2 regions of the Acidovorax sp. FHTAMBA genome follow, and region 2 is predicted to be linked to the other one. Evidence: riboswitches for the same ligand, from Rfam matches in the RefSeq annotation. Region 2 holds a riboswitch; the other holds the start of a gene.
What was found. Region 2 has a riboswitch for cobalamin ahead of AAFF19_RS10140 (TonB-dependent receptor). Riboswitches for the same ligand answer to the same signal wherever they lie in the genome.
Positions count from the first base shown of each region.

Region 1 (10,300 bases), 2.4 Mb from region 2:
CGCGGCCACGGTCTCGGCCATGGCGTTGGCGCCGCCCACGTGGCCCGAGAGCACGGGAATGACGAACTGGCCGGCGTCATCCACCACCAGCACGCCGGGGTCCTCGTCCTTGCTCTTCAGGTGGGGTGCGATCAGCCGCACCACCGCACCCAGTGAGACGAAGAACACGATCTGGTCGAAGGCCTGGAAGAGCGACCCGATCTGGTCCTTGAACGCGCCTTCGTACGCCTGCACCGGGTTGGACAGGCCCCTTGTGGCTTCTGCAAACTTGGCCGCGACACAGAGCGACGCCTGAGGCAGCTGCCGCGCCAGCGTGGCCGCCTGGGCAGAGCCGTGTTTCGTGATGGCGACCAGGCAGACGCGGGGAGGGGCGGTGATGTCCGGGTTCATGGGGTGGTCTCCAGTGGCGGTGGGCCGCTCTTTTTCAGGCAGCCCTTGATGCGCTCGCCGCGCACGCGATGAGGGTTCTTCACGATCAGCAGCGAGAGGTAGCTGACCTTGCTGCCGCGCAGCGTGAGCAGTTCGGGGCCGGACAGCCGGCGCTCGTCCAGCGCGCCCACACGCTCCACGAAATGCGCGCCGGCCAGCAGGTCGCGCGCCTCCAGCCAGTCCAGCAGGTCCTCGATCAGCGGCTTGATCTTCATCAGCACCAGGGTGTCGAAGTCGGGCAGCAGCCGGTCGACCGCGCCAACGCCGTAGGCCGCCGGCACGATGGCCACTGTGTCGTCCTGCTCGGCGAACGGTTCGCCCACATCCGCACAGGCCGCGGTGAACGAATTGACTCCTGCGATGATGCGCACCGGCACCCGCTCGTCCAGCCCGCGCAGGGTGCGCGCGAGGTGGCCGAAGGTGGCGTAGGTGGAGGCATCGCCCTCGACCAGGAACAGCACCTCGCGCCCGGCCTGCAGCCAGGGCAGCACGGTCTGCGCGGCCTTCAGCCAGGCGCGCGCCAGCTTCTCGCCGTCGTGGGTCATGGGAAACAGCAGCGGCGTGTGCGTTTCGGGCAACGGCAGCCCGGCGCGCATCACGATGTCCAGCGCATAGCTGGGCGTCTTGCCACTGCGCACCGGGTAGACCCAGATGGCGTCGCGGCACTCCAGCGCGGCCCAGGCCGCGCGGGTGATCAGGCCGGGGTCGCCCGGGCCCAGCGAGATGCCGTGCAGGGTGCCCATGCGCGGGGTGGTTGAAGGCGTGACGTCAGCCATGCGCCGTCTCCTCGGCCGCCACCACCGGCCCGTGTTCGCCGTGGCCCATGGGGCCCACGCCGGCGCACACCAGCCACACCGGGTTCTCGGCCGCCATGCGGTGCATGTGCAGGATGGGGCGGCTGCGCGCCGCCTGCAGCTGCAGCACGTCCCAGTCGGCGTTCAGCTGCTGCAGGGCCTGGGTGGCGGTGGCCAGGTTCTCCAGTGTCACGAAGTTCATCACCAGCCGGCCGCCGGGCCGCAGGCGCCGCAACACCTGCTCGATCAGTCCGGCCAGCTCGCCGCCCGAGCCACCGATGAACACTGCGTCGGGGTCGGGCCAGTCCTCCAGGCCCTCGGGCGCCTTGCCGTGCTGCAGCGTGTAGTTGCTGACGCCGAAAGCTGCATGGTTGCGCCGGGCGATGGCGTGGTCGGCCTCGTTCTTCTCGATGGCGAACACATGGCCCTGCGGGCACAGGCGGGCGGCCTCCAGGCCCACCGAACCGCTGCCGGCGCCGATGTCCCAGACCACGCTGTCGGCGTGCAGCTGCAGCCGCGCCAGGCTGACGGCGCGCACCTCCTGCTTGGTGATCAGGCCTTTCTCGGGCTGGCGCTGCTCGAAGGCGCTGTCGGCCAGGCCGAAGCGCACCGGTTGCGGTCGCGGCCGGGTGCGCCACAGCAGCACCACGTTCAGCTCGGCAAAGCGCATGCTGGCCGCCTCGGTGGGACTGAGCTGCGCATGCACCTGTTCGTCGGGCTGCAGCAGGTCTTCAGCCACGGCCATGTGGAAGTCGCTGCCCAGACCTTCGGCCAGCAGCAGGCGGGCGATGCGGTCGGGGCAGTTGGCCGGGCTGGTCAGCAGCAGCAGGCGCTGCTCGGCGCGCAGGGCCTGGGCCAGCGCGTACAGGCCGTGCGAGGGTGGGGCACCGCGCTGCCACTCGCCTGCGTCGGCGGCGTGCACGGAGACGATGCGTGCGTCCTGCCAGGCCAGGCCCACGCGGGCACAGGCCAGTTGCAGGGTCGAGAGGTTGGGCAGGATCTCCAGCGCGTCCAGGCACAGGTGCTGGGCAAGGTAGGGTGCGATGCCGTGGCACAGCGGGTCGCCGGTGGCCAGCACCACGCAGGACTGGTGGGCCTCGCGTGCGGCGCGCACCCAGCCGGGCACGGCCTTCAATTGTCCTGTCAGGTCGTGGGTGAGGGTGCCGGGCTTGAGTGCGTGGCGGAACAGCGCCAGCGTGCGCGCGCCGCCAATCACCACGTCGGCCGTGCGCAGGTGGGCCAGCGCGGTGGCGCCGAGGCTGGCCACGCCGTCGTCGAGCACGCCGATGACGCGGCAGCGGTTGGGATCGTGGGAGGGCAGGTCGTTCATTCGGTGTCGAAGTCGAAGTGGTGGGTGTGGCCGATGCCGGTGCGGCCGGCGGTGGCGGGGCGGGGGCGCGCCTCGACGGGGGCCGAGCGCACGTCGGCCACCAGCTTGCCGCTGAAGTCGCACACCAGCACGCGCAGCGCAAACGCGTGGCCGTAGCGCTCGGGCGCGGTGAGTGTGTCGATGGCGCGCTGTGCGAGCGCCTGGTGAAAGGCCGGGCCCAGGCCGCGTTCGACCATCAGCTCGGCGCCGAAGCGCGCGGTCTCGGCGGCGGCGATGGCGGCGCAGTCTTCGTCCGTGGCGCCGATCTGCCGGGCGATCTCGGCGACCAGGTCGGTGTCCACCACGTTGCGGTTGGCGTGGGTGATGGTCTCGCCCTGGGCGATCTTGGTCAGCTTGCCCACCATCACGCCCAGCACCACCTCGGGCAGGCCCTGGGCCACCACCTCATCCAACGCGTAGCGCAGGAAGTCGCCCATCTGCACGAAGCAGGCGGCGGGCAGGCCAGGGCGTTCCGCACGCAGCGTCTGCATGGCAAATGTCTCGGTGCGGCCGCCGGTGGTCAGCGCCACCACACCGTGGTCCAGCGTGGCCGCCACCTGGATGCCCTGCACCACGCTGGCCCGCCAGGCGGCGGTGGAATAGGGTTTGACGATGCCGGTGGTGCCCAGGATGCTGATGCCGCCCAGGATGCCCAGCCGCGCGTTGGTGGTCTTCTTCGCCATCTCCTGGCCGCCGGGCACGCTCACGGTGACCTCCAGCCCGTGCTGTGTGAGTAGCCTCGGCGCGGCCTCGCGCAGGTTGTCGGCGATGTTCTGGCGCGGCACCGGATTGATGGCCGGACCGCCCACCGCCAGCCCGAGGCCAGGCAGCGTCACCGTGCCCACGCCGTCGCCGGCCACGAACGCGATCTCACCTGCCTTGCCGGGCAGCAGGCGCAGGTCCACCGTGAGGTGCGCGCCGTCGGTGCAGTCCGGGTCGTCGCCCGCGAACTTCACCACCATGGCGTGGGCGCTGTGCGCATCGCAGCGCCTGTCGTGCACGTCAAAACGCACCCGCTGGCCGTTGGGCAGCAGGCTCTCCATGGCGTCGGGCACCTGCCCGGTTTCCAGCCCCTGCGCCGCGGCCCGGGCGGCCGCGGCCGCGCAGGCGCCGGTGGTGAAGCCGGTTCGTGTACCGCGCGGGGTGGTGCTTTCCATTCAGGCGCCCTCGGCGCGTTGCTGTGCCTCGGCCAGCGCCAGCAGCGCGTGCAGGGCGGCGACCACCAGGGTGGAGCCGCCCTTGCGGCCGCGGATGACGATCCAGGGCACGTCGGCGATCTGCGCCATCAGGTCTTTCGACTCTGCGGCCGACACGAAACCCACCGGCATGCCCACCACCAGGGCCGGGCGCACGCCGTCCTCCATGATCAGCCGCACGAGTTCGATCAGCGCGGTGGGCGCGTTGCCGATGCCGACGACGGCGCCCTGCAGCAGGCCCAGGCGGTGTGCCTTGCGCATGGCCTGCACGGCGCGGGTGGTGTTCTGCGCCTGCGCCTGCGCAATCACGTCGGCGTCGCTGATGAACTGGTGCGTGGACATGCCGAAGTGCGCCAGGCGCGGCCGCGACAGGCCCGAACAGATCATCTCCACATCGGCCACCACGGGGGTGCCTCCGCGCAGCATCGCGGCCACGCCCGCACGCACCGCGCCGGGGTGGAAGTCGGTCAGGCCGTTGAACTCGAAGTCGGCGTTGGCGTGGATCATGCGGCGCACGATCGGCCACTGCTCGGCCGAGTAGGCGTGCCGCCCGGCCTCGGCGTCGATGATGGCGAAGCTGTCGTGCTCGATGGCCTGGCCGGCGGCGGTGAGCTGCTCGGTGACGGTGTTGACCGTGCTCATGCGGCAGCACCCTCGTGCGCATGGCTGTGCACGTGCACCGGGGCGTGCGTGTGCTCGTGGGAGTGCCCATGGCCCATGTCGTGTGCGAGCTCGCGGTAGCTGCAGCCGTCGCAGGGCAGCTTGCTGTCGGGCACACCGGCCAGCAGGTCGTGCACGCGCTGCTCCACCAGTTCGAAGATTTCTTTCTCGAACCCGAAGTGCGTGCCGCAGGCAAAGCGGATCTGCGGGTACTGCGCCCGCAGGTGGTCCACCTGGCGGTGGATGCGCTGCATCAGCGTGCCGGTGTAGAGGTAGTAGGGCAGCACCACCACTTGGCGCAGGCCGATCAGCACCTGCCGCTGCACCACGCGCTCCAGCCGCGGAAAGGTGATGCCGGTGAAGGCCAGGTCCACCAGCTCGTGGTCGCTTTCTTCCTGAAGCCAGCGCGCCATCTTGGCCATGTCGCCGTTGGCGCCACGGTCGGACGAGCCCCGGCCCAGCAGCACCACGCCGGTGGTGGTGGGGTCGGGCATGTCCAGCGTGGCCATGGCCTGGCGCAGGCGGCGCTTGAGGATGGCGAGGATGGGGTCGCAGGCGCTCAGGTGCGGGCCGTAGAGGAACTCGACGCCGGGTGCGTGCTCGCGGGCGTGCTCGATGGCCTCGGGAATCTCCATCTTGGCGTGACCGGCGGCATTCAGGATCAGTGGCAGCACCAGCACGCGGCGCGACGACCGCGCCGCGGCCAGCAGGCCATCGTGCAGCGAGGGCGCGGCAAATTCGATGAAGCAGACCTCGATGCGCCAGGCCGGCTGGCGCGCGCGCCACTGGTCGACGAAGACGCGGATTTCCTGGTTGCCGGTGTCCTCGCGCGAGCCGTGGCCCACCAGCAGGATCGTGGTGTGATTCATGTCGTGGCTTTCCTGAAGCGGTGTGTGAAGCCCGGGTCGTAGAGCCGGGACCGGGTCAGCTCGGGCCAGTGGCGCGCGCCCAGCGTGGGGCTGGCGATCACCATGGCCTGGCTGACGATGCCAGCGTCGCGGCACTGTTGTTTGATGGTGGCCAGCGTGCCGCGCACGATGCGCTCTTCGCCGGGCCAGCTGGCCTTGTGCACCACGAGCACCGGCGCGTCGTCGGACCAGCCGGCGGCGCGCAGGCCGGCTTCCACCTTGTGCAGCAGCGTGATGGACAGAAAGATGCACAAGGTCGTGCGGTGCGCCGCCAGCGCGGCGAGGTCCTCGCCGTCGGGCATGGGCGTGCGGCCTTCCACCCGCGTGAAGATGGTGGTCTGCGTGACCTCGGGCAAGGTGAAACTCTCGACCGCCGCCGCCGCCGAGGCCATGGCCGAAGACACGCCCGGCACCACCGCCACCGGCACGCCCGCGGCGTCCAGCGGCTGCACCAGTTCGATGAGCGTGCCGTAGAGGGCCGGGTCGCCGGTTTGCAGGCGCACCACGGTGTCGCAGCGCGCCGCGTTTGCGATCAGCCAGGCCGACATCTGCTCCAGCGTCATGTCCTTGCTGTCCGCGATCAGGCAACCCGGCGGTGCCCAGCGGGTGGCCGCCTCGTTCACCAGCGAACCGGCGAACAGGATGGCCCCGGCGCGCGCGATCAGGTCGCGCCCCTTGACCGTGACCAGGTCCGGGTCGCCCGGACCCGCCCCCACAAACCAGACCGTTCCGAGGCCCATGGTGTGCCCCCGGTCAGGCGGCCTGGTGCAGACGGCGATCCACCACCGCGCTGCCCTGCAGGCCACGCAGCGTCTTGGCCAGTGCGAGCACGGCCAGATCGATCAGCGGCTCGGCCAGCACCACGCTCATGTAGGCGGCGCCGAAGCTGCCGATGCTCACCAGGTTCTCGGCGCCCAGGCCACGCCCGTAGAGCGCCCAGAAACCCACCCACAGCACGATGCCGCCCTGGTAGGCCAGCGACAGCTTCAGGGCCTGGCCGTAGCGCAGATCCACATAGGCCATCTGGTCGGGAATCACGCGGCGAGCCAGCGCCGCGGTGGCGAACAGCGGCACCAGCAGCGTGGTCACGTTCATACCGTACTGCGGCAGGTCGAAGGGTGCAAAGAACAGGCCCTGGATCAGCAACCCACCCGCCAGCCCGATGGCCGCGGGTGCCGCGCCGAACAGCAGCATCAGCGTGGTGCCCAGGATCAGGTGCACCTCGGACACGCCCACCGGGTGGTGCGGCAGCACCTCGAAAAAGCAGAACACCAGCGCCGTGGCCAGCGCGGCCCGTAACAGCAGGGCCGCTGCGCCGTCCTTTCTGATCGCGTCCGCGGACAGCTTGGCCGTGTAGCCGATGCAGGCGGCCGCCGTGGTGTAGCTCAGGGCGAGCTTGGCCCCGTCCACCAGACCTGGTTCGATGTGCATGAAGTGACTCCTTGGGTTGGATGCGTTGGACACAACGCGGTTAAAAAGTCGGCAAAGACCCAAGGGAGAGGTGAGGACAGGTTCCGTCGGCGAACGGACAGCCCCCGGCGAGCGCACGCGCAGGCGCTGGCACAGACTCGCAAAGCAATGCGAAGGGACGACATGAGAACACCGGCGAAGACCCCTCACCGCCTTCCCCGACGGTGTTTGGGTAATGCGGCTGCGCTTGGGGCGCAGCCTCCTTGTTGGCCGGTATCCGGGCTGACAGAACGTTTCTCAAAGCCTTCCCGGTGTGACCCAGTGGCGAAACTTTGAGAAATGGGGGCCTTGGCAATGCCTTGGACCACCCGTCTGCTTACCGTTGCGGGGGCAGCGCAGGTTAGGTTCGTCCGTGTGGGACTCGCCCTCCTGCTTCCCGTTGAACTGCGATGCCTGAACAGCATCGCGAGCACCAACAGCTTTTATTCTATACCCCCAAAAATTGCTCGGAGCGTTTGAGCGGCAACGTTGCAATCCTAGAGCTCGTGCATCGGAGCATGGAGCACAGGCGAGAGGCTCGTATAGGCTGGGAGCAGACCGCCATGTCGACTCTGCCATGCTACGCAGTCGATAGAAAGCCGACTTACAAAGTGCGCTCCATTTCTTCATCCAGCCAAACGCAAGGTCTTCACCAACAGCGCATACAGCCCATCCACCGCCTTGTTGCCGCGTGACTCGCGGCTGCGGTAGACGGCCACCTCCATTGGGATCAGCGGCCCCAGGCCCTGGTCCGCGCCCAGCACCATCAGGTGCGGCGGTGCGCTGCACTGCGTTAGCACGGCCACGGCCAGGCCGCTGTCAACCGCCGCGATCTGGCCGGCCAAGCTGGAGCTGTTGTAGACCACCTTGTAGCGCCGCCCCTGCTGCGCCAGCGACTGGATGGCGCCGCGCCGCGCGAGGCTGGCCTCTTCGTACACCGCGATCGGCAGCGGGTCGCGCCGCCACAGCTCGAACTGCGGCGAACCCACCCACACCATCGGCTCGTGGAACAGAAGGGTCCCACGGCGCGCGTGATCGCGCGAGACCAGGGCCAAGTCCAGTTCGCCACGTGCCACACGCGGAATCAGCGCGGGCGACTGCTCGCAGTGCAGTTCGATCTCGACGCCGCTGTGCTTGGGCGCAAAGCGCTTGAGCACCGGTGTGAGGTACTTCGCCGCGTAGTCGTCTGGCACACCCAGGCGCACCCGCCCAGTCAGTTCCTCGCCGTGCAGCGCGGCCTGGGCCTCAGCCTGCAGATCCAACATGCGCCGCGCGTAGCCCAGTAGGGTCTGGCCGTCGGGCGTGAGCGCCAGCTTGCGCGGCCCGCGCTCCAGCAGGCGTCGGCCCACCGCGTCTTCCAGCTTCTTGAGCTGCATGCTAACGGCTGACTGTGAGCGGTGCACATCGCCCGCGGCGCTGGAGAGCGAGCCCGTGTCCACCACGGCCACAAAACACTTGAGCCAGTCGAGTTGAAAGTCCTGCGGGGTCATGTCAATGCTCCATCTATGCGTTTATCGAATGGAAACGATGTGAATTTTGCGCTTTTCGGAGAGCCAAAAACACCGCACAGTCACGTACATGACCACGCACGACAACTTTCTCGGGCAAAGCGCCCTCACCCGCCAGTTGGTGTGGACGGGTTTCCGGCAGATGGTGCCCATCGGCGCCTTCGTGGCAGTGTTCGGCGCCGCCTTTGGTCTAGCGGCCCTGCAACACGGGCTGAGCGCCGCCTCGGCGGTGGGTATGAGCACCCTGGTGTTTGCCGGCGCGGCGCAGTTTGCGGTGCTGGATCTGTGGGGGCAACAGGTGCCGATGCTGGCGTTGGTGCTGACGGTGTTCGCCATCAACGCGCGCCACCTTCTGATGGGCGCCACGCTTTACCCCTGGCTGCGCCAGCTGCCAACCACACGGCGCTACGGCGTAATGGTGCTGGCGTCCGATGCCAACTGGGCGCTGAGCATGCAGGCGTTTGGCCGCGGCCAGCCCGGCTTGGGTCTGTTGCTGGGCGGTGGCCTGGCGCTTTGGGTGTTCTGGGTGCTGGGTACCTGGCTGGGCACGCAGGTGGGCGACCTGATCGTCGACGCGCGGCGCTGGGGCCTGGACATGGTGATGGGCTGTTTTCTTCTGGCCATGGCAGTGGGCGGTCAGAAGAACCCGCGCCTGCTCGCCATCTGGGCGGTGGCGGCCTGCGCGTCGCTGGCCGCGCACCGCTGGCTGCCCGAGAACAGCCACGTGGTGACCGGCGCGTTGGCCGGCGGTCTGCTGGGCCTGTTGTGGATGGAGCGTGGCGATGAGCGTTGAAACCCTGGGCGGGGGCACGCTGCTGATCGTGGCCGTGATGACGCTGGTGACCTTGGCCACGCGCTGGGGCGGCGTCTACGTCATGGCCTTCGTACCTATCGGCCCGCGTGTGCGGCGCTTCATCGCCGCCATGTCGGGCTCGGTGCTGGTAGCCCTGCTCGCGCCACTCGCGGTGAATGGCGACGGCGGCGCCCGTATGGCGCTGGCTACCACGGCGCTGGTGATGCTGGTGTTCAAGAAGCCATTGCCCGCGATCGCAGCTGGTATCGTGGCGGCGGCGGTGTTCAGGCAGTGGTGATTCGGACAATCAACTCAATTCCAGAAGACGAAGCGCGGGAAACCTCCGTTAGGCAGATTTCAGTCTGGGGAGAACGCAGATCGGATTGAGCCAATGCCTGTTTCCACGCAGGTAGCAGTCTTTCATTGCCTACCAAGCGAGCGGCAGCAACTGTTTAGGGTTGTGGGATACCTGCCCGGAACACCCCCCGAGCGACAAGCGCCCCCGACCTGAGGGCAGGTGTCGCACAAGCCTCGGGGGAGGAAACCGCGGAGAACGCCAACGCAGGTGTTCAGGGCGCAAACGCTATGGGGATTTGGGCAGCGGCTTGACGACCAAGACCTGCAGGCAAGCGGCGCCAGTGTGCCATTGTGTGTGGGTGGGGCCTGGCGCAACTGCGGTGTTGCACCCTTCACAGGGGGCGGCATGCGTTCTGGACCGCCATTTCCAGCGCCGGGCATGCACCAACCCCGCCGACGGACCCAATCGCATCGACATCCAAGACAAGTGGTGGTTCAGGGGACTGTTCATGATGGAGGTGGCGCCCGAATGGCCTGCCCGTTCATCCAACTTTGCACGATGACCATCGCGTGGCCGCAGTGCCTGCAGACAAAGACTGGTGGCGCTGCGCTGGACGACCCATCGTCTTGCCCGTCGTTGCCCGATGGGACTGCGGCTTGCCCGGGAGCGGCGCCCAACAACTGGCGCGCCAGCGCAAGGCATTCCCTGCGGTTGCCATTGGCCAGCAAGCCATAGTGGCGGATGCGATGGAAACCGCTGGGCAGCACATGCAGCAGGAATCTGCGCATGAACTCCTGGGGCGCCAGCGTCATGGTCTTGTGGCGCGTGCTCCCCTTGGCACGGTAGTCCTTCCATTTAAAAATTACCCCGCGCTCATCCATCGCAACAAGCCGGCT
Region 1 covers NZ_CP152407.1:4,545,645-4,555,944, reverse strand. Annotated here, with positions in the region: gene AAFF19_RS21255 (cobalamin biosynthesis central domain-containing protein) at 1-390, opposite strand, end outside; gene cobI (precorrin-2 C(20)-methyltransferase) at 387-1,205, opposite strand; gene AAFF19_RS21245 (bifunctional cobalt-precorrin-7 (C(5))-methyltransferase/cobalt-precorrin-6B (C(15))-methyltransferase) at 1,198-2,553, opposite strand; gene AAFF19_RS21240 (cobalt-precorrin-5B (C(1))-methyltransferase) at 2,550-3,749, opposite strand; gene AAFF19_RS21235 (precorrin-8X methylmutase) at 3,750-4,430, opposite strand; gene AAFF19_RS21230 (sirohydrochlorin chelatase) at 4,427-5,317, opposite strand; gene cobM (precorrin-4 C(11)-methyltransferase) at 5,314-6,096, opposite strand; gene AAFF19_RS21220 (energy-coupling factor ABC transporter permease) at 6,110-6,787, opposite strand; cobalamin riboswitch at 7,017-7,258, opposite strand; gene AAFF19_RS21215 (LysR substrate-binding domain-containing protein) at 7,432-8,295, opposite strand; gene AAFF19_RS21210 (AzlC family ABC transporter permease) at 8,384-9,106, shown strand; gene AAFF19_RS21205 (AzlD domain-containing protein) at 9,096-9,404, shown strand; gene AAFF19_RS21200 (IS91 family transposase) at 9,911-10,300, opposite strand, start outside.
Region 1: linked by a shared signal. The riboswitch ahead of AAFF19_RS21220 (energy-coupling factor ABC transporter permease) and the one ahead of AAFF19_RS10140 (TonB-dependent receptor) in region 2 are both predicted to bind cobalamin.

Region 2 (10,300 bases):
ATCCAGTCGTCGGCATCTTGCAAGCCGTCACGCAACATGTCGGCGTGGCGAGCACTGCCTACGCGGTTGGCCAACACACCCGCCCAGGGCAGGCCCGGCCGGTAGTGGCGCAGGCCATAGGCCAGCGCGCCAAAGGTGCCGGCCATGGCCGAGGCATCGACCACCGCCAGCACCGGCACGCCAAAGTGCCGGGCCAGGTCGGCCGCGCTGGGGTTGCCATCAAACAGGCCCATCACACCCTCGATGAGGATCAGGTCCGACTCGCGTGCAGCATCGTGCAGGCGCTGCGCGCAGTCGGCCTCGCCGTTCATCCACAAATCGAGCTGGTGCACCGGCGCACCGCTGGCGAGCTGATGCCAGTGCGGGTCCAGAAAATCCGGCCCGCACTTGAACACCCGCACCCGTCGCCCCTGGCGCGCATGCAGGCGCGCCAGGGCGGCGGTGACGGTGGTCTTGCCCTGCCCTGAGGCCGGGGCTGCAATCAGCAGCGCCGGGCAGCGGGCGGAAGCGGTTGACGCCAGGGTCACTGCGGCGCCCACTTGACGCCCAAATAAACCGTGCGGCCTGCGGTAGCGTAGGTGCGGGCCAGCTGGTAGTCCTTGTCGGCCAGGTTGTCGACGCGGGCCAGCAGCGTGGTGTCGCGTGCGATGCGGGTACTGGCGTACAGGTTTACGAGCGCATAACCCCCCAGCACGTTGGTGTTGGCCACGGTGTCAAATCGGCGGCCCGAAGCCTGCACCTCGGCACCCACCGTCCAGCCCGCCAGGCGGGTGTCGGCGCCAAAGGTGGCGTGCTGCCTGGCGCGGCGTGCCAGCTGCTTGCCCGTGGCAAGGTCGCGCGGGCGCTGCAGGTCGATGGAGCCATGCAACTGCACGTCGCCCACGCGGTGCGAACCCGCAAACGTCACGCCCCTGTATTCGGCGCGGGCGGTGTTGGCGTAGCAGCCAAAGTCCGACAGGCAGCTGCCAGGGCCCGAGAACGAAATCAGGTTGGTCACCCGGTTGCGAAACAGCGTGGCCGAGAAGGTGCTGTTGCCCTGGGCATAGCGCAGCGCCACTTCGGCATTGCGGCTGCTTTCGGGGCGCAGCGTGGCCACACCGTATTCGCTGAAGCGGTGGTACAGCGTGGGCGCACGGAAGGCCGTGCCCACCGACGCGGTGGCGCGCCACTGCGGGGTGATGGCATAGCCGTAGGCCACGCTGCCGGTGCTCTTGCCACCGAATTCGCTGTCGGAATCATGGCGCAGGTTGAGCTGCACCGTGTGGCCTGCAGCGTTGTAGCCGTAGCCCAGCGCCAGCGCGTCTTGCGAGCGCTTGGCGTCAATGGGCGTGTTTTCCAGGCGGTCTTCCCGGCGCTCCAGCGCGGCCGTGACGAGGTGCGCGCCCTGGCGCCATTCGTTCTGGAAGAAGTAGCCACGCAAGCGCGTGTCGCTCAGATACGGCGAAGGGCGGGTTTCGTATTCGTCGCGCGAGTCGGTGATCGAAAGTCGCGTTTTGTAGGCGCTGTTCCACTGGGCCGTCCAGTTGAGGCCCAGCGCGTGCAGGGTGTGCAGGTTGCGGTCGTCCTTGCCCAGGCCGCTGTCGTAGCCGCTGTTGGTGTCATTCAGCATGAGGGTGCCTTCGAGGCGATGCACTGCGTTCACCTGCAGGCCTACCCGCGCGTGGCCCGCTGTGGAGCGGTAGCCGTCGCGGTCCGGGTTCTGCCCGGCGACAGGGCGCGCGTTGAAGCCCTTGCTGTCTTCACGCGCCAACCCCAGGGCGTAGTCCAGCGTGCCGCTGGCACCGCTGATCCCCGCCTCTAGCCTGGTGGTGTTGTGGCTGCCCACACCCACGCCCACGTACGGCGCCGTGCCGTTTTCGCCGCGCTTGGTGAAGATCTGCACCACACCACCCAGGGCATCCGAACCATAAACGGCACCCGCCGGGCCACGCAGCACTTCAATGCGGTCGATGAGGCCCAGGGGAATGCTCTCCCAGGGTGCGCCGCCGGTGGATTGGGAGTCGATGCGTACCCCATCGATGTACACCGCGGTGAAGCGCGACTCTGCGCCACGCAAGAAGACGCCGGTAGTGCTGCCCGGGCCGCCATTGCGCGAGAACTCGACACCGGGCAGGCGGGCCAGCAGGTCGGCCAGGCCGGTGGCACCACTGCTTTCAATGGTTTCGCGGTCCACGATGGAGATGTCGGCCACCAGGTCGGACAGTGGCTGCGGCGTGCGCGTGGCGGCCACCACGGTTTCAGACAACGAGGGCGCGCGCAGGTTCTGCGCCAGCAGCTCACCGGAGGCCGGGGCAGTCTGGGCCAAGGCGGTGCAGGCGCTGCCCGCAACAAGGGACAGCATGGCCAGGCGCGGTGCGGACAGGCGCAACGACGCCACAGGGCGCGCACGAAGGGTACGGATTTTCATGGGAATCAAGATCAACAAACAACCCGGGCCGGCCTCCCGCCAGCGTATGGGTGATACAGCCGCGCAGCGCCAAAAAAGAGCGCACGCAGCCACCGTGTTGGCCGGTATCCGGGCTGGCGGAACACCCCCCCAATGCCTTCCCAGGCGCTTGTTCAAGGCGCCCAGTGGCTTATGGATGGAGAGAGAATCGGGTGATTCGTCCGCTGACCGTTGCGGGGGCAGCGCAGGCTGGGCGGGTACCGGTGGTACGGCGCCTCCCTGCTTCCCGTTGAACTGCGGCGTGTGAACCACACCGCGAGCACCAACGGGCGAATTTTACGACCGATTTTTACGCCAACCCTACAATCGGGCGCTGTATGGCCACACCATCCACCATCGATCAGATCGCCGAGCGCGTCGAACGCCTGCTGTTGCGCCATGCCGAGCTGCAACGCACCAATGCACTGCTTGCAGATCAGGTCGCAGCCCTGACGCAGGAACGGGACTCGCTCAAGTCGCGGCTCAGCGCCGCCCGCGCCCGCGTTGATGCCCTGCTGGAGCGCCTGCCCGCCGCGACCCCCGCCGTCACGAAAGAAATCGAATGAAGCAAATCGAGGTGCAGATCCTCCAGCAAAGCTACCTGCTGACCTGCCCCGAGGGCCACGAGAGCCGTCTCCTCGACGCCGTTGAGCGCGTGGATACCGCGATGACGCGCATCCGTGACGCTGGCAAGGTCCGCGCCCGTGAACGCATTGCAGTGCTGGCAGCGTTGAACCTGGCCTTTGAAATCGCCGATCGTGAGGCCGCCGACCTGGCAGCCAGCGCCATCAGCGCGACGCCAGCGCCGGCTGGACACCAGGCAGCGCTCCTGCCTGACGAGGAACACGAGGATCTGCAGAGGCTGGTTCAGCGTCTGGACCAGGCACTCGGGGATGACGGACGCCTGATTTAGCCCGCCCATATTCACGCCGGATGGGGCGGGCTTTACATGCCCCACGGCTGGAATGCAGGTTGCCAGCGCCTACAATGGGAGTGTCTGCGAAGCCGTCGGGCCTTATATTTCCTTGAACCAATGCTCAACGAGCTCGGGCTTGGTACATTGCCCGGTGAGCGTGATCATCTCGCGTCAGATGAACCCAACGCTTGGCTGCCCTCGCCCACCTGAACCCCCGGTTCAGGATGAGGGTCCGGTGGCATTCGCAGACACCCATTTTCAGATGCCTGTCCAGTGCGCACCCTGCGCCCCATCCAGTGCACTCCCGCGTTCTCCCCTTCCTTTCTTTCTGACCCCATGCTGGATCCCCTCCTGATCGTTGAACTCGGCGTGCTGGGCCTTGCCACAGGTTTTCTGGCAGGTCTGCTGGGCATTGGCGGCGGCATGCTGCTTGTGCCGTTCCTGACCTACATCCTCGGCGCGCAACAAGTGGCGCCCGATCTGGCCGTGAAGATGGCCATCGCCACTTCCATGGCGACGATCATGTTCACATCCATCTCCAGCGTGCGCGCCCACCACAAGCGCGGAGCGGTGCGCTGGGACATCGTCAAGCGCCTGGCACCAGGCATCGTGCTGGGGGGCTTCATTGCCAGCCTGGGCGTGTTTTCGCTGCTCAAAGGCTCGTTTCTGGCGATCTTCTTCGCACTGTTCGTGAGCTTCTCGGCGACGCAGATGTTCCTGGATAAAAAACCGGCGCCCGCGCGACAGATGCCTGGCGGAGCCGGACAGGTTGCTGCAGGTGGCGTCATCGGATTCCTGTCGGGACTGGTGGGTGCGGGCGGTGGTTTTGTGAGTGTGCCTTTCATGACCTGGTGCAACGTTGCCATCCACAACGCCGTGGCCACCAGTGCAGCGCTAGGTTTCCCGATCGCGCTGGCCAATGTGGTGGGCTACGTGATCGGCGGCCAGAACGTGACCGGTCTTCCCGCCGCCTCGGTCGGCTATATCTGGTTGCCAGCATTGCTGGTGATCGCCACCTGCAGTGTGCTGACCGCGCCACTGGGTGCAAAGGCGGCGCACAACCTGCCGGTGAAGCAGCTCAAGCGGGTATTTGCGTCCTTGCTGTTCGGTCTGGCGGCATACATGCTCTGGAAGGGCGTGGCAGCCCTCTGACTGGTGCGCGGCCGCCCGTGCGGTTGCCAGCGGCTGGTGCCACGACCCGCCAGCACTACGCCGGGCTTCGCCTGCCCTGGGCTTTCAAGGGCAATGGTTTGCCCAGCATGGCGCGAAACTCCTCGGACGGAAGCCCGGGCGCACACAGAAACCCCTGGTAGTGGTCGCACTGCATCTGCAGCAGCACCGCTTGCTGGGTTTCGGTCTCGACGCCCTCCGCCACCACCTCAATGTGCATCGCGCGGCCCATGCTGATGATCGCACTCACAATGGCCCGGTCGCCTTCGTCATCAGGGAGCCCCCGCACAAACGACTGATCGATCTTGAGTTTGTGGATAGGCAATTTTTTAAGGTAGGCGAGGCTGGAGTAGCCAGTACCAAAATCGTCAATGGCCAGTCCAATGCCCAGACCGGCCAGAGCCAGCAAGCGCTGCTCCATTTCCTGCGCGTCCTGCAGCAGGATGGTTTCCGTGAGCTCCAGTTCAAGCAGCGTGGGAGGCAGTTGGTGCACCGCCAGCAAGCGCGTCAGCCGTTCGACAAAGTCGGGTTGCCGAAACTCCAGCGCCGACACATTGACAGAGATCATGATGGGCGTGCCACCGTGCATCCACATGGCGGCCTCGCGTACCGCCTGCTCCATGACCCATGCACCCAGCGTGACGATATATCCCGACTCTTCCGCCAGCGGGATGAAGTGCGCCGGTGACACGGAGCCAAACTCGGGATCGGTCCAGCGGATGAGCGCCTCGGCGCCGGTGATTCGCCCCGTTGCCATGTGCACCTGAGGCTGGTAGTGCACCGCCATAAGGCCCTTGCCCAGCGCCTGACGCATGGCATGCTCCATCTGCATGCGCGACAGAAGGTTGGCATTCATCTGCGGCTGATAGAAGCCATAACTCCCCCGCCCCCGCTCCTTCACGCGGTACATGGCGGTATCGGCCTGCTTGATCAGATCATCGAGCGTGGCACCGTCCTGCGGGTAGAGCGCCATGCCGATGCTGCACTGGATGGAGAAGCCCATGCTGTCGAGCGTGAACGGCTTGAGCATGTCGTCCAGAATGCGGCGAGCGACGCTCTCGGCCACTACGGCATCTCCACCATGCAGGTAGATGACGAACTCATCCCCACCGAGCCGGCAAAGCATGTCCGTCTGGCGCAGGCAGGCCTGCAGGCGCTCTGCCACCAGCTGCAGGACGCGGTCCCCAAATGGGTGACCCAAGGAGTCGTTGATGATCTTGAAGCGGTCGAGATCAAGGAACAAGATCGCAAAACCCGTATCGCTTTGGCGTGCCCCCTGAATGGCGGTATCCACCCGCTGCGACAACAGCAGGCGATTGGGCAAGCCCGTGAGCACATCACTGTAGGCCAACTCTTCAATGCGTTTCTGGGCTGCGTGCTGAAGGGTGAGGTCGCGCATGAAACCAATGCTCTGTACCAGACGCCCCTCATCGTCACGCAGTGCCACCCAGGACAGCTGCACGGCGCAGTAGGTGCCATTGTCACGGGGCAGCCAGAGCTCGCCCTCCCAGAAACCTTCATGGGCCCAGCCCTGCAAAACCTGCTCCATGAACGCTGCATCCGAACCGCCGCCAAACAGGGAAGCTGCCACGCAGCCTTCAAACGCCTTCGCAGACGGGCCTACAAGGCGTTCGCAACCGGGGTTCATGCGCAGCACACGGTGCTGGCTGTCAGCAATAAAAATGGCGTCGAGACTGGACTCGAAAACGCGGGCAGCCAGTCGGAGGCTGGCCTGTATCTCGGTCTGGCGGGTAATGTCGCGGTACGAATACACGCGTCCGACCGGTCGTCCCTGAATGAACTGGGGCACCGTGCGCATCTCCAGGACCATCCCATCCCGCAGCGTCACGATGTCGGTGCTTTCCAGCATGGGCTCGCGTACAAGGGCCGCCATGCGCTCCACGTAAGCGCGTGCATCCTGTGTCTGCGCCACCATGTGTGCATAAACCGCCGCGTCATCGCGCTCCACCAACAGCTCGTTAGGGATGTTCCAGAGTTGCGCCAGCCGCTGGTTGAATGCACGCACCGTTCCCTCGAGGTTGCACACCAGCATCCCGTCAGCTGCAGAGTCGAGCGTGGCCCGCAGTTCGGACAGCAATGTCTCCAGCTCGCGCTCGGTGGACTCCTGTACGCTGCGATCGAGCATGGTGACCATGAAGACCGAAAGCGCAGGATCGTCGCCGGGAACCCGCGTGACCCTGCGATCCACCGGCACCAGTGTGCCGTCGGTTCGTAAAAGGCTGGTATGGGAATGGATGCCGTCTGCAAGCACCTCGGCCGGCTCACCCCAGAACGCCACGTCTTGCGGCGTGCAGGCCAGGCGCAACACCGACGTACCTACCATGTCGGCCAAGGTCAGGCCCACCAGGCGCTGGGCAGCAGCATTTGCGTGCAGGATGTGCAGGCCGGTCTCTTCCACCAGCCACACAGCCTCCTGCAATCCGTCCAGCCAGGCGTGAGACGGGGAAGCTGTCACGACTCAGCCTCGTCAGGCCCCGGGGCGACGGCGCGCTCAAAGAAGTAGCAGATGCGCTGGCGAGGAGAGAGATAGTCCAGCGCATCCCGCGGCAGCTGCGCCGGCTTGAGGCTACGACGGATACCCAGCTCAGGCACCGTTTCAAGATCCAGAATCTGTGCCTCGTCCTTGGGAACGCGGGGGTCATGCACGATGACCTTGGGCCGCAACGGACGTGAGGAGTTCACGGAGACCACCGTGGCATAACGGTCGTTGACCAGCTGCACGATGGAGCCGGGCGGATAGACGCCCATCATGCGGATGAATGCCCCCAGCACCACGGAGTCGAAACGTACCTTCAGCTGGGCAAAGATGACGGACAACGCCTCGTGCGGCGTGAGCGCGTCCACACCGTTGGCAGGATTGCACATCCGGTCGTAGCGGTTGACCAGCGCGAGAACCTGACTCGACCGGCCCAGATCAGGGCCCGACAGCCGCAGCGGAAACCCGCTGCCGTCAGCCATCTCATGGTGCCGGGCGACAGCAGTCCACACGGGCTCGCTCAGCCCCATGCGCTTGGCAAAGGTCACTGATTCTGCGACATGGCTTTCGTAGCGCAAACGCTCTTGCGGAATCATGGAAGCGGTGGGCTGCCGGAGATTGGGAGGCAGCTTGATCTTTCCCAGATCATGGATCAGCGCCGCGATGCCAAGGTCGAACAGTTCGGCACTCTTCATGCCGAGAGCCCGCCCCAGGAGCAGTGAAATCACCATCACATTGATGGGATGGAGCGCATTGCGCTCGCCCACGCCCTCCGACAGAAGCCGGATGACCGAGTCACCATTTTCAAGAAGTTCTGCAACACAGCCGGACACCAGCGCATCACCCTTTGCACGGGCTTCCTCGGGCTGGGCGGTCACGACCCGTTCGAGCGCCTGGTACTGCCTTGAGGCCTCACCAAACCGCTTGTCGCACGCTGCCAGGGCGCGGTTCTGGGCGTCGAGCAGTTCACGCCGTCGTTGGGCCTCAGCGTCCACCAGGACTGGCGCCCCGGCTGCATCCACCTGTCTGCCCGATACCGTATCGTTCATTTCCGGCACATCCCAGGCCGCCGGCACCAGATCCCTCAGTTCCGGATCACTCTTCTTCGGGAGGTAACGCACTTCCGTCAGCCCCAGCTCCCTCAACGCAGCGATCTGCTCCGCCGAGGCAACCCGAAAACTGCTCACCGGGAAAGGATGGTGCAACCAGCCCACGTCAAGCTGGATGTACATGCCGACGCGCAGTTGGCTGATGTCAATGAGGATGGAAGAATTCACTTTCGGGCGTGTGCAACATCGTGACGTCGATGCCACCAATGGTTACACAAATTATCGCCAGTTCCACCGAGGCATCAGCGAGGGGTATCGGTTGCCGCAGCTTAACGGCAACAGTCGCCACACAAAGCAAGGCCCGCCGCAGGGACGAGCGCAATCAGGATGGTCCCTGGACGCCTGAAGCAGCCGCCTACCGGCACCACAGCGAAGGCTTATAGACCAGATCCATCCAGAGTGCCCAGCAGGCGATTCCGAAAAGCAGGCCTCCCGCCACCCGCGTTCCCCAGTCCGCGCGGGCTGTGTTCAGCCTTGTTTTCAGTTGGGTCCAGACCCATGGCCCTCCCGCAAGCCACACCCCGCTGCCCAGCCCAAACAGTGCCATGGTCACTGCGCCTTCGAGAGGACCTCCGCTCAGGGCGGCCACCAGCAATGCCGAATAGAGCAAGCCGCAGGGCATGAGCGCCCACAGCCCACCCGCAAAGAAAACCCCGGAAGGGGCACTGACCATGGGACGGGCGCGCGCCCATACGGCTCGGGCCGCGTTCTCCAGCCATTGCGGCTGGCGTGCCTGCACCATCATCATCACACCCCAGGCCATCACGGCGACATGCATGAGCGTCCAAGCGGGACGCAAGGCGGTCGTGTGCTGGGTAAGCCACGCCAGACTGTCCATTGCCCATGCTGCCAGGCAACCCGCCAGCGAGTAACCGAGCAGGCGTCCGACATGGAAAGCCGCCGCGCGCCGAAAAATGCCACCCCGCGGCATCCACTGCACGGTGTGAGTCCCGGGCGATGGTGCCATCCGGTCAGTGGCAGAAGCTTTTTGCTCCCGCCCCTGCCCCACCAGCGCACCACAGGGCGCTGAGCACATCGCCAGGCAATGAGTGCCTCCGACAAGCCCCATCAAGAAGGCAGTCGATGCCACCGCGATCATCATGATCGTTCAGATAATGCGGGAAAACCGTGCCCGATTGCGATCTGCCTGGAGATAGCGGTCGAAGACCATCGCAATTCCACGCACAAAGAACCACCCCATCGCCGTGACTTCAATCCCGTCAGGCCGCAGGACGACAAGTCCTTGCTCTGCCATGGCTTCCAATTGCACCAGTTCGCTCGAAAAATATTGCCTAAAGTCAATCAACCAGGCCTGTTCCATCGGTTCGAACAACAGCTCACCCTGGCACATCAACGCCATGATGACGGCACGGCGAACAAGATCGTCCCGTGTCAGCGCCAACCCGCGCACCACAGGCAACCGCCCCTGGTCGAGCAGGTCGTAATATTCCTCCAAGGTTTTCGCGTTCTGGCTGTAGGTCGCCCCCACACGGCCAATCGCTGAAACGCCCAGGCCAATCAGGTCGCAGTCCGGCTGGGTGCTGTAACCCTGGAAGTTGCGATGCAGCCGCCCCTGCCGTTTTGCCACTGCCAGCGCGTCTTCAGGCAACGCAAAATGGTCCATGCCCACATACACATAGCCCGCGCCCATGAAGGCGTCCAGGGAACGGGAAAGCATCGAGACTTTCCCCGCCGCAGTGGGCAGCTCGACCGACGCGATGCGACGCTGTGGCTTGAAACGTTCGGGCAGATGTGCATACGCATACAGTGCGATGCGGTCCGGCCGTAGTTGGGCGACCTGGGCCAGGGTACGATCAAAGGACTCTGGGGTCTGGCGGGGAAGTCCGTAGATCAGATCCACATTGATGGATTCAAAACCCAGTGACCGCGCAGACTCCACCAGCGAGAACACCTGCTCTGCGGGCTGAATGCGATGGACTGCTTTCTGAACCTCCGGATCGAAGTCCTGCACACCAAAACTCAAGCGGTTAAAACCCAGCTCCGCCAGCACCGCAAGGCGGTCCGCATTGACCGTGCGCGGATCCACCTCGATCGAATACTCTCCGCCTGGCGCGAGCGTGAAGCTTCGCTTGAGCATCGCCATCAACTCACGCAGCCCATCATCCGTCAGGAAAGTGGGCGTGCCCCCCCCCAGGTGCAACTGGCTCACGACCTGGCCCAGC
Region 2 covers NZ_CP152407.1:2,145,861-2,156,160, reverse strand. Annotated here, with positions in the region: gene AAFF19_RS10145 (cobyrinate a,c-diamide synthase) at 1-527, opposite strand, end outside; gene AAFF19_RS10140 (TonB-dependent receptor) at 524-2,407, opposite strand; cobalamin riboswitch at 2,489-2,728, opposite strand; gene AAFF19_RS10135 (hypothetical protein) at 2,764-2,991, shown strand; gene AAFF19_RS10130 (cell division protein ZapA) at 2,988-3,338, shown strand; gene AAFF19_RS10125 (sulfite exporter TauE/SafE family protein) at 3,678-4,493, shown strand; gene AAFF19_RS10120 (EAL domain-containing protein) at 4,549-6,987, opposite strand; gene AAFF19_RS10115 (HD domain-containing phosphohydrolase) at 6,984-8,285, opposite strand; gene AAFF19_RS10110 (sulfite exporter TauE/SafE family protein) at 8,473-9,219, opposite strand; gene hemN (oxygen-independent coproporphyrinogen III oxidase) at 9,226-10,300, opposite strand, start outside.